One region of the Exiguobacterium sp. EA-TM-5 genome, then DNA from elsewhere that is predicted to be linked to it. Evidence: a T-box and tRNA genes for the amino acid it is inferred to sense, from the RefSeq annotation. Region 1 holds a T-box; the other holds one or more tRNA genes.
The links. A T-box is a leader RNA that pairs with one kind of tRNA and senses whether it is charged. The one in region 1 lies ahead of alaS (alanine--tRNA ligase), so its partner is inferred to be a tRNA-Ala.
Positions count from the first base shown of each region.

Region 2: it has a tRNA-Ala gene. The T-box ahead of alaS (alanine--tRNA ligase) is inferred to sense a tRNA for this amino acid. The anticodon was not compared.

Region 1 covers NZ_CM132670.1:1,459,558-1,464,171, reverse strand. Annotated here, with positions in the region: gene alaS (alanine--tRNA ligase) at 1-2,642, opposite strand, end outside; T-box leader at 2,699-2,910, opposite strand; gene recD2 (SF1B family DNA helicase RecD2) at 2,953-4,614, opposite strand, start outside.
Region 2 covers NZ_CM132670.1:747,205-751,818, reverse strand. Annotated here, with positions in the region: gene ACV3PA_RS04035 (S8 family serine peptidase) at 1-2,274, opposite strand, end outside; tRNA gene ACV3PA_RS04030 (tRNA-Ala) at 2,496-2,571, opposite strand; gene tatC (twin-arginine translocase subunit TatC) at 2,675-3,454, opposite strand; gene ACV3PA_RS04020 (twin-arginine translocase TatA/TatE family subunit) at 3,462-3,659, opposite strand; gene ACV3PA_RS04015 (redox-sensing transcriptional repressor Rex) at 3,659-4,318, opposite strand; gene ACV3PA_RS04010 (ATP-binding cassette domain-containing protein) at 4,486-4,614, shown strand, end outside.

The DNA.
Region 1 (4,614 bases):
TATGCCAGTGATTGCACGTATTGTGAAGCGTACGCGAGTGCTTCTTCTAATTTCGACGCATCTTTTCCGCCAGCTTGAGCCATGTCAGGGCGACCGCCACCACCACCGCCACAGCGTGTTGCGACTTCCTTGATCAATTTACCAGCATGGTATCCTTGGTCAATTAAATCTTTTGAGACGCTTGCGACGAGATTGACTTTCTCACCTTGCGCACTACCGAGTACGATGATTGCTGAGCCGATCGAGCTCTTTAACTCATCCATCATGCCACGAAGTGCATCCATGTCTGAGACATCGACACGTTTTGCAAGGACACGTACACCGTTGATTTCTTCGACATCATCCTTAAGCGAAGCTGCTTCGATGTTTGCAAGTTTTGCTTGCAACGATTCGTTTGCTCGTTCTGTCTCACGGAGCTGTTGTTGCAACGCTTCGATACGGACAGGAACTTCTGTCGTCTTCGTCTTTAGAACAGACGCTGCTTGCTCAAGTGTTTCTAAGTGCTGATTCATGACACGATATGCGCCTGCACCCGTTACGGCTTCGATTCGGCGTGTACCTGCTCCGATACCAGACTCTGAAACGATCTTGAACAAGCCGATTTCTGCTGTGTTCCCGACGTGGATCCCGCCACACAATTCAATCGAGTATGTGCCCGCTGAGACAACACGAACTGTTTCACCGTACTTCTCACCGAACAATGCCATTGCACCTTTTGCTTTTGCATCAGCAATGTTCATCTCTTCGATATCGACCGGTAGAGATGCCCAGATCGCTTGGTTAACGTCTTGTTCGATTTTCGTCAATTCTTCTTGTGTCACGGCACCGAAGTGTGAGAAGTCAAAACGAAGACGTTCTGGAGAAACGAGTGATCCCGCTTGGTTGACGTGTGTGCCGAGCGTATCTTTTAATGCTTTATGAAGCAAGTGTGTTGCCGTATGGTTTTTCGTGACCGCTTTACGTTCTGCTGCTTCGACGTTTGCAACGACGTCTGCTGCTTCAGTCGCGATTCCTGTACGGACGATGACTGTGTGCAAGTTTTGACCGTTCGGTGCTTTTTGAACATCTTTGACATCAAGAACGAAGTCTTTGCCTTCGATTGTTCCTGTATCTGCGACTTCACCACCACTTTCAGCATAGAACGGTGTGATGTCGAGAATAACTTGTGCTTCTTCACCAGCAGCCACTTCTGTGACTCGTTCTCCATCATGCAACAATGCGATGATTTTTGCATCCGCCTTAAGGTCGGTATAGCCGACGAACGTACTTTTATCTTTTAGCGTCGAGAGGACTTCCGATTGCTGTTGCATCGAACCACTCTCTTCACGCGCTGCACGCGCACGCTGGCGTTGTGCATCCATCGCTTGTTTGAAGCCTTCTTCATCAACAGACATTTGATGATCTTCAGCATACTCGACCGTCAATTCAAGTGGGAAACCGTATGTGTCATAAAGACGGAACGCATCTTCACCACTGATGACATGCTCACCGTTTGCTTTAGAATTCTGAGCCACTGTGTTCAAGATTGCAAGACCGTCATGAAGTGTCTCGTGGAAACGCTCTTCTTCATTTTTGATGACACGTTTGATGAAGTCTGCTTTTTCTGGAACTTGTGGGTAGAAGTCGACCATGACATTACCGACCGTATCGACGAGTTCATACATGAACGGACGCTCGATGCCAAGCATCTTCGCATAACGAACTGCACGGCGCAATAAACGACGAAGGACATATCCGCGACCTTCATTCGAAGGAAGCGCACCGTCACCGATTGCGAATGAAACCGTACGGATGTGGTCTGCGATGACTTTGAACGCTACATCGAGTTTCGAGTCGTCACGGTAGATTTTGCCGCTAATCTCTTCTGTTTTATGGATGATTGGCATGAACAGATCCGTATCGAAGTTCGTTGGGACATCCTGCATGACACATGCCATCCGTTCGAGTCCCATTCCTGTATCGATGTTTTTACGTGGAAGCTCCGTGTAGTTGCCGTGTCCATCGTGGTTGTATTGACTGAAGACGATATTCCAGATCTCAAGATAACGTTCGTTTTCACCACCTGGGTAAAGTTCTGAATCGTTCGGATCATCTCCGAAAGCTGGTCCACGGTCGAAGAAGATTTCCGTATTCGGACCGGATGGACCTTCACCGATTTCCCAGAAGTTATCTTCCAGTGGAATGATTCGTTCAGCTGGTACGCCGAGTTCTAACCAGATTTGACGTGCTGCGTCATCTTCCGGGTGAATCGTGACCGAGAGACGTTCCGGATCAAGACCGTACCAGTCATCGCTCGTTAAGAGTTCCCAGCCCCATTTGATGGCATCTTCGCGGAAGTAATCACCGACGGAGAAGTTCCCGAGCATCTCAAAGAATGTATGGTGACGTGCTGTTTTCCCGACGTTTTCGATATCGTTCGTCCGGATTGATTTTTGTGCGTTGACGATACGTGGATTGTCAGGAATGACGCGACCATCAAAATATTTTTTGAGTGTCGCAACACCTGAGTTGATCCACAAGAGTGATGGATCTTCGACCGGTACGAGTGAAGCACTCGGTTCGATCGCATGTCCTTTACTCTGGAAGAAATCGAGATACATCTGACGGATTTGTGCACCCGTTAATGGTTTTAATGCTTTCATGAAAAGTTACCCCCATTGTTTTATTTGGACGCAAAAAAGCGATGCTTTCATCCCTGAAAAGGGACGAAAGCATCGCTTCCGTGGTACCACCCTCGTTCGTAAGCAACGACATTGCTTACCTCGAACATCTGATAACGGGGATGACCCGCAGGTGTTTACACCCGACTCCGGAAGGAGCTTCAAAGGAACTCGAGAAAGTGATTGCAGCAGGCTCACTTCTCTCTGGACTCGAGTTTTCCTTTTACTTATCTTCCATCAACGTGTTACGTCCATTCATCTACCGTGATTATTACCTATCGAACAGCATCCGTCAAGTCTTTGTCACGCCACCAAGTCGTTCAATCAATCGTGTTCGGCGACGTGGTTCCTCTTCTTGTGACGCTTTATGGAACGCACGCGGATCACCAAACAACAGGAGACTCGACTTTGCCCGAGTGACCGCCGTATAAATTAAATTTCGGGAATGTTTGAACGCTCCTGTGAAATAGACCGGCATTAAGACGATTGGAAACTCAGACCCTTGCGCCTTATGGATCGTGATGGCATAGGCATGTGTGAATTGATCCCAGTCACTCCGGTTATACTCGACTTCCGTTTGATCGAAACGGGCGATGATTTTATCAACTTTATCGACATTTTCTTTGGCGAAAAAGATATTAACGATTTCCCCAATATCCCCGTTATAGACGTTTTCTTCCGCATTGTTGACGAGTTGGAGAATTTTATCTCCAGTCCGATAAATCCGCGTACCTTGTTTGACTTCGCGTTTTTTCGGCTCTTCTGGGTTATAGACACGTTGTAAGGCGACATTTAATTCGTCAATCCCGACCTGACCACGATAGGTCGGCGCGAGGACCTGAACATCGAATTTCGAATAGCCTTTCGCAAGCGCTTTTTCCGCAAAGGCAGAAATGCCGCGTAACGTCTCTTGCGGTGAAGCTGTATAGAATCGGCGATCCGCGAGTGGTGCTAGTAAATCAGAAGACGTCGTCCGATTCTTCAAATCGTGAGCGAGTCGTAATATCGAGGAATCTTCCGCTTGACGATGGACGACGTTCAAGCGAACGACCGGAATTCCTTCCGTATCCATCAAGTCAGCGAGGACTTGTCCCGGACCAACGGACGGTAACTGATCGCGGTCACCGACGAACAGGATTTTCATTCCGTTCGGTACGGCACGGAGCAAACTCGATAACAGATAGATATCAATCATCGACGACTCATCGATGATCAGTACCTTTCCTGTAATCGGCTGATCCTCATTCAATTGAAAGTTCGTTCCGTCATACTTCAAGAGGCGATGAATCGTCATCGCTGGTACGTCCGTTGCTTCCGACAGCCGTTTTGCGGCGCGTCCGGTCGGCGCAACGAGAACATACGGATAAACATCACCTGTCTTGACGCGGCTCTTCTCAAGCGGCCAGTCATGGATTTCCTGCAGTGCATGTAAAATTCCTTTAATAACGGTCGTCTTACCCGTACCCGGTCCACCGGTTAGCACCATCAGCGGTGCTTTGACCGCTAACTCGATTGCTTCCCGCTGTTGTGCTGCATATTCCATCCCGAACTGTTCTTCGAGATGACCAATCGCTTCAAGGATCGTCGCGACATCGACTTCCTGTTCGGCACCGTTCGCCATGACGCGTGCTAGTTCCTTCGCAGCTCGGACTTCTGCATAAAAGATTGTCGGCAGATACAAGCAACCTTCCTCAAGCTTGACCTTATCCTCAGCGAGTAACAGTTCAATTGCTTGTTCCAATCGTTCGCCTGGATCTTCACCTAATAAACGGGGCGCCCGTTGGAGTAACGAGTCGACCGTTGCAAAGGCATGCCCTTCGCCTGCTTCTTGTTCTAGAATGTGCATGATTGAAGCCGCGACACGCTCCGGATGTAGCCCGACAAGTCCGAGGTGTGACGCAATATGATCGGCTGTCTTAAAACCAATCCCGTTCACTTCATACATTAAGGAATA
Region 2 (4,614 bases), 710 kb from region 1:
GGAGACAGAACTTGCTTTTTTCGAACCGACCGCGAATGAGATTGGGAATGTTCCTTTATTCGGATCGACTGCATCCACTGAATTTTTCTTGAAAATACCGTTTGCTTCAAGGAAGTTCGTTCCTTCTGCACCAAGATCCGATTGAACCGTACCGGCTAATTGATACGTCACTTTTTCGCTACTGTAGTTTTTCAAATCAAGCGTAAACGTGAATTTCTCACCGACTTCTTTGAGTGCAGCCTTTCCTTCACCTGATTTCGTTTCCGTGACGACGACTGGTGTTTTCATCGCAGCATGAAGATCCATTAAACCAGCACCTTCGCGACGTGGCGAATAGAAACTACCTGTTTTTGCTTCAGCGTTATATTGCCCTTTATCAAGCTGTGGACGTGATGTGTTCATGAGAATATTCTTCGCTAATTTCACGCGTGTCGCGCCATTGACCTTAAAGTCTTTTGCGATTCGCTGCATGACGAGTGCTGTTCCTCCTGCGACGTGCGGTGCTGCCATCGAAGTACCACTCATGACACCATACTCGTTATCGTTAAGTGTCGAGTAGATTTTCCCACCTGGTGCCGTGATTTCTGGCTTGAAATCAAGGTTCGGTGTCACACCCCATGATGTGAAATCAGACATCTCGCCCGCTACTGGGTTATCTGCTGAGACTGCTTTTCCATCGAACGTCACAGCAATCGCTTTCCCTGCTTTTGCTTTTGCTTCAAGATCGTTCCCGTCCGCGATACTGAGCGTCACCATCGGAATCGTCGGATTGTTGAGTGCCATACTGACATAATCCCCGTGATCAACTCGTCCACGAACGATGACCCCAGCTGCCCCTTGCTTCTCCGCTTCTGCTTGGATCATACCGTAGTTAAAGCTGCCATTACGCACGACAAAGACGACTTTGCCTTTGACATCTTTTCCTTCGTAGTTCGATGCTTGACCATCACCGACATAGATGACGTCTTGCTTCTCCTTGTTGAACACCTTAATCGGATTCGGCGAGTCCTGCTTTTGATACGCCAAGTAACCAGCATCCTGTCCGTCGATCGTCAGTGCCATGCCTTCAAGCGTCAATTTCGTATTCTCTAGCGATGCGACTTGTAACGCTTGGCTGATCAGCCCTGGAGATCCTACGACACCGATGTCAGGATTCGCTGTATACGGATTGCCTGCACCATGTCCTGTAAATGCCGAGTTCCCGGCAGAGATCGCGCATAAAATCCCGTTGTTCATCGCGTTGACGATTGCGCGTTGTTCCGGATCATCCGCATTGACGAACGATGCCGTCGATCCGAGACTCATGTTGATGACATCCGCACCGAGGGCAATCGCATCATCGATTGCTTTGATGTAGATATCGCTAAATGTAGATGGCATTCCTGGGTCGTTTCCGAATACCTTCATTGCTAGCAATTGTGTCTCAGGAGCAACCCCCTTGATACCACCGTTTGCTTCATCCCCGTTTGCTCCGACCGTACCCGCAACGTGCATCCCATGCATCGATGCGCCTGCCCCTAAATCACGGATTTCACTATCGTGATCAGCGTAGTTATAGCCGTACGGTACTTTTTCCGTAAAATACTTTCCCTTTAGTCCTTTTGTTTCTTTGGCACTTTCGACTTTAGAAGATGTCAAATCCACATTCGTCTCCGGGCTCAAGACCATATCTTTATGCGACGGATCAATCCCCGTATCGATGACAGCTACGATCGTCCCTTCCCCTTTGAAGCCGTAGTCCTGCCATGTTTCCTTTGCATTAACCATATCTTTGCTGTATAACATGTCTGGTTTTGCGCCTTTATCGACTTTCGGGCGCGCATATTCGTGCGCAATATGTACATCCTTGACCCCGTCTAACTTTTTAATATCTTGAATATCCCCGAACTTTACTTCTCCACTAAATCCATTCAAAACAGTCGTGAAGCTTTCTTTATACGTCACCGGAATCGCTTGTTTCGCGATGGCAGACTTGACTGACTTCTGAACGGTAACAAGACGATCCTTAATCGACTCTTTTTCGGCATTGCTCAATGTGCTATACCGCTTGTTTTGTGCCTGTGCGATTTGAATGGCTGGCTTCTGCTCCATCTCGATGACGACACGAACCTTATCGGACTGCTTATACACCTTCTCCTGTCCTGTTTTCTTTAGTGAGAGGGCTTGAGGTTTTTGACCGCTTGCCTTGTCTTGCGAAGACAGTGCTCCTTGAGCACTGACTAAGTTGGAAGACGTCATCAAGACGGCTGCCATAAGCGCAATCTTCTTCTTCATGCTTCTTTTCCCCTTTTCTGAAAAACCATAATAGTACTACTCACAAAACAGTTAAACGAAAATTCTGTATATTTAGTTTAATGAAATAGATGGAAATAAACAATTCAGTTTTGTCTGTTTTATATAATTATTTGTTTTTATTGTCATGTTATATTTCATTTCCATATTTCGAGAGCAACAAAAAAACTCTTGAATCCTCAAGAGTTTGAAGTGTACGAATTTGGTGGAGACTATCGGGATCGAACCGACGACCTTTTGGCTGCCAGCCAAACGCTCTCCCAGCTGAGCTAAGCCCCCATGAATTATCTTTAGTATACGCATCACTAACTGCTTTATCAATATAAAAATAACGCTTTCATAAAAAAGAATTCCTCCCAAAATCGTCGGAGGAATTCACGATTCATTTATTCAGTTCACGCATCAAATCCGCCTGTCGTTCAAGCTCTGCCTGTTGCTCGAGGATCAAGACCTTTTTGTACGTTCGCGCAGAAATCAAGATGCTGATCTCATAGAGAACGAACAATGGAACCGAGATCATCAAGTGTGACGTCACGTCCGGCGGTGCAATCAATGCTGCAACGACGAACAGCGCAAAATACGCATATTTCCGATTCTTTCGCATGAAATATGGCGTCACGAGACCAAGACGTGTCAGGAACATTGTCACGACCGGCAATTGGAAAAGAAGACCGAATGGCATTGTCAGCCGGATCAAGAAACTGAAGTAGTTTTCAACCCCGATGACTTGTTCGATCCCTAACTCTTTCCCGAGATCCGTTGAGACTTCAAGCAAGAAGGGCAGCAACCAGAAATACGAGAAGGCTACGCCAGCCAAAAACAGAAAGAAGATGACTGGAATATACGTCAGTGTCGCTTTTTGCTCCTTGTCATAAAGTCCTGGTCGGACGAATGCCCAGAGTTGATACATCCAGAACGGTGACGCTAAAATCAACGCGATGATGAACGCTAGATTCAAATACAACATTAAAGGATCGGCGACGTTGAAGGCATTCAAACCGATGCCGAGCTCTTTTAAGTCCGCTTGTAGAAAACGAACGAGCGGTCGGACGAGCGGAAATGCGACAGCGAACAGGACGACGACGATGATAAGCGACCAGACGATCCGTTTCCGGAGTTCGTCAAGGTGCGACGTCATGCTTTGCTCTTGATCAACCGTCATGATTCAATCACTTCTCTTTCGGTTCGTCCTTTTTATCGTCGTCCATGATACCGTTCGTGGCATTCTTGAACTCTTTCAATGTCTGACCAGCAGCACGTCCGAATTCTGGTAACTTCTTCGGTCCGAAGATGATCAACGCGACGACTGCGATTAATCCGATGCTCGCAGGTCCGATACCTAATGTGAGCGGGATAAGGTTTTCCATTATGATTTCACTCCTTCAGCTGATTGCGAATAATGCTTCATGAAATAAACTAACGACTGCAACTCGATCGATAAATCGATGTGATGGACCCGGACGCTCGCTGGCACGTTCAACCGTGCAGGCGTAAAGTTCAGAATACCTGTCACACCATACTCGACTAACTCATCCGCTACTGACTGTGCGAACTGCGATGGAACCGTCAAGATGGCAACATCGACCTGATTCGCTTCGATTTGTTCTTTCATGTCCGAAACATGATAGATTGGAACGTCATGCGTCGTTGTTCCGACCTTCTCTTCGTCCGCATCAAACGCAACGACTATCCGAGTACTATTATTCTTTAAAAAGTTATAATTTGCAAACGCTGTTCCGAGATGACCGACCCCGATTAAGGCAACATTCGTCACCTCATCTTGATTCAAGGTTTTCCGGAAAAACGTTAAGAGATGTTGAACGTTATATCCATACCCCTTTTTCCCTAGTGCCCCAAAGTAGGAAAAATCGCGACGAATCGTTGCTGAATCAACCTTCACCGCCTCGCTTAACTCAGCAGAAGAGACGCGGAGCTTACCTGAATTGTATAAACTTTGGATGAAGCGATAATATAGCGGCAACCGTTTTGCTGTCGCTTGTGGAATTTTTGTGTCTGGTCCATTCATCCTGCAGTTCCCCCTTCGGCCACATCCAACGTGGCACCCAAATCTTTGCAAAAAGCTTTCTACTCTTCTTGATTGTAAACCACTTCACATAGAGTCACAAATAATATATTCCGCACGACCTCGTGCTTTTGTTCGTGATAGACTAAAGGGTGGAAGGATGGATGGAAATGATACTCTTACAAGTCAACCAACTCTCGAAATCATTCGGCGTCGAGCCGATTTTAGAAAATATCAAACTAGAAGTACAAGAACGTGACCGAATTGCGCTTGTCGGGCGAAACGGTGCCGGAAAATCG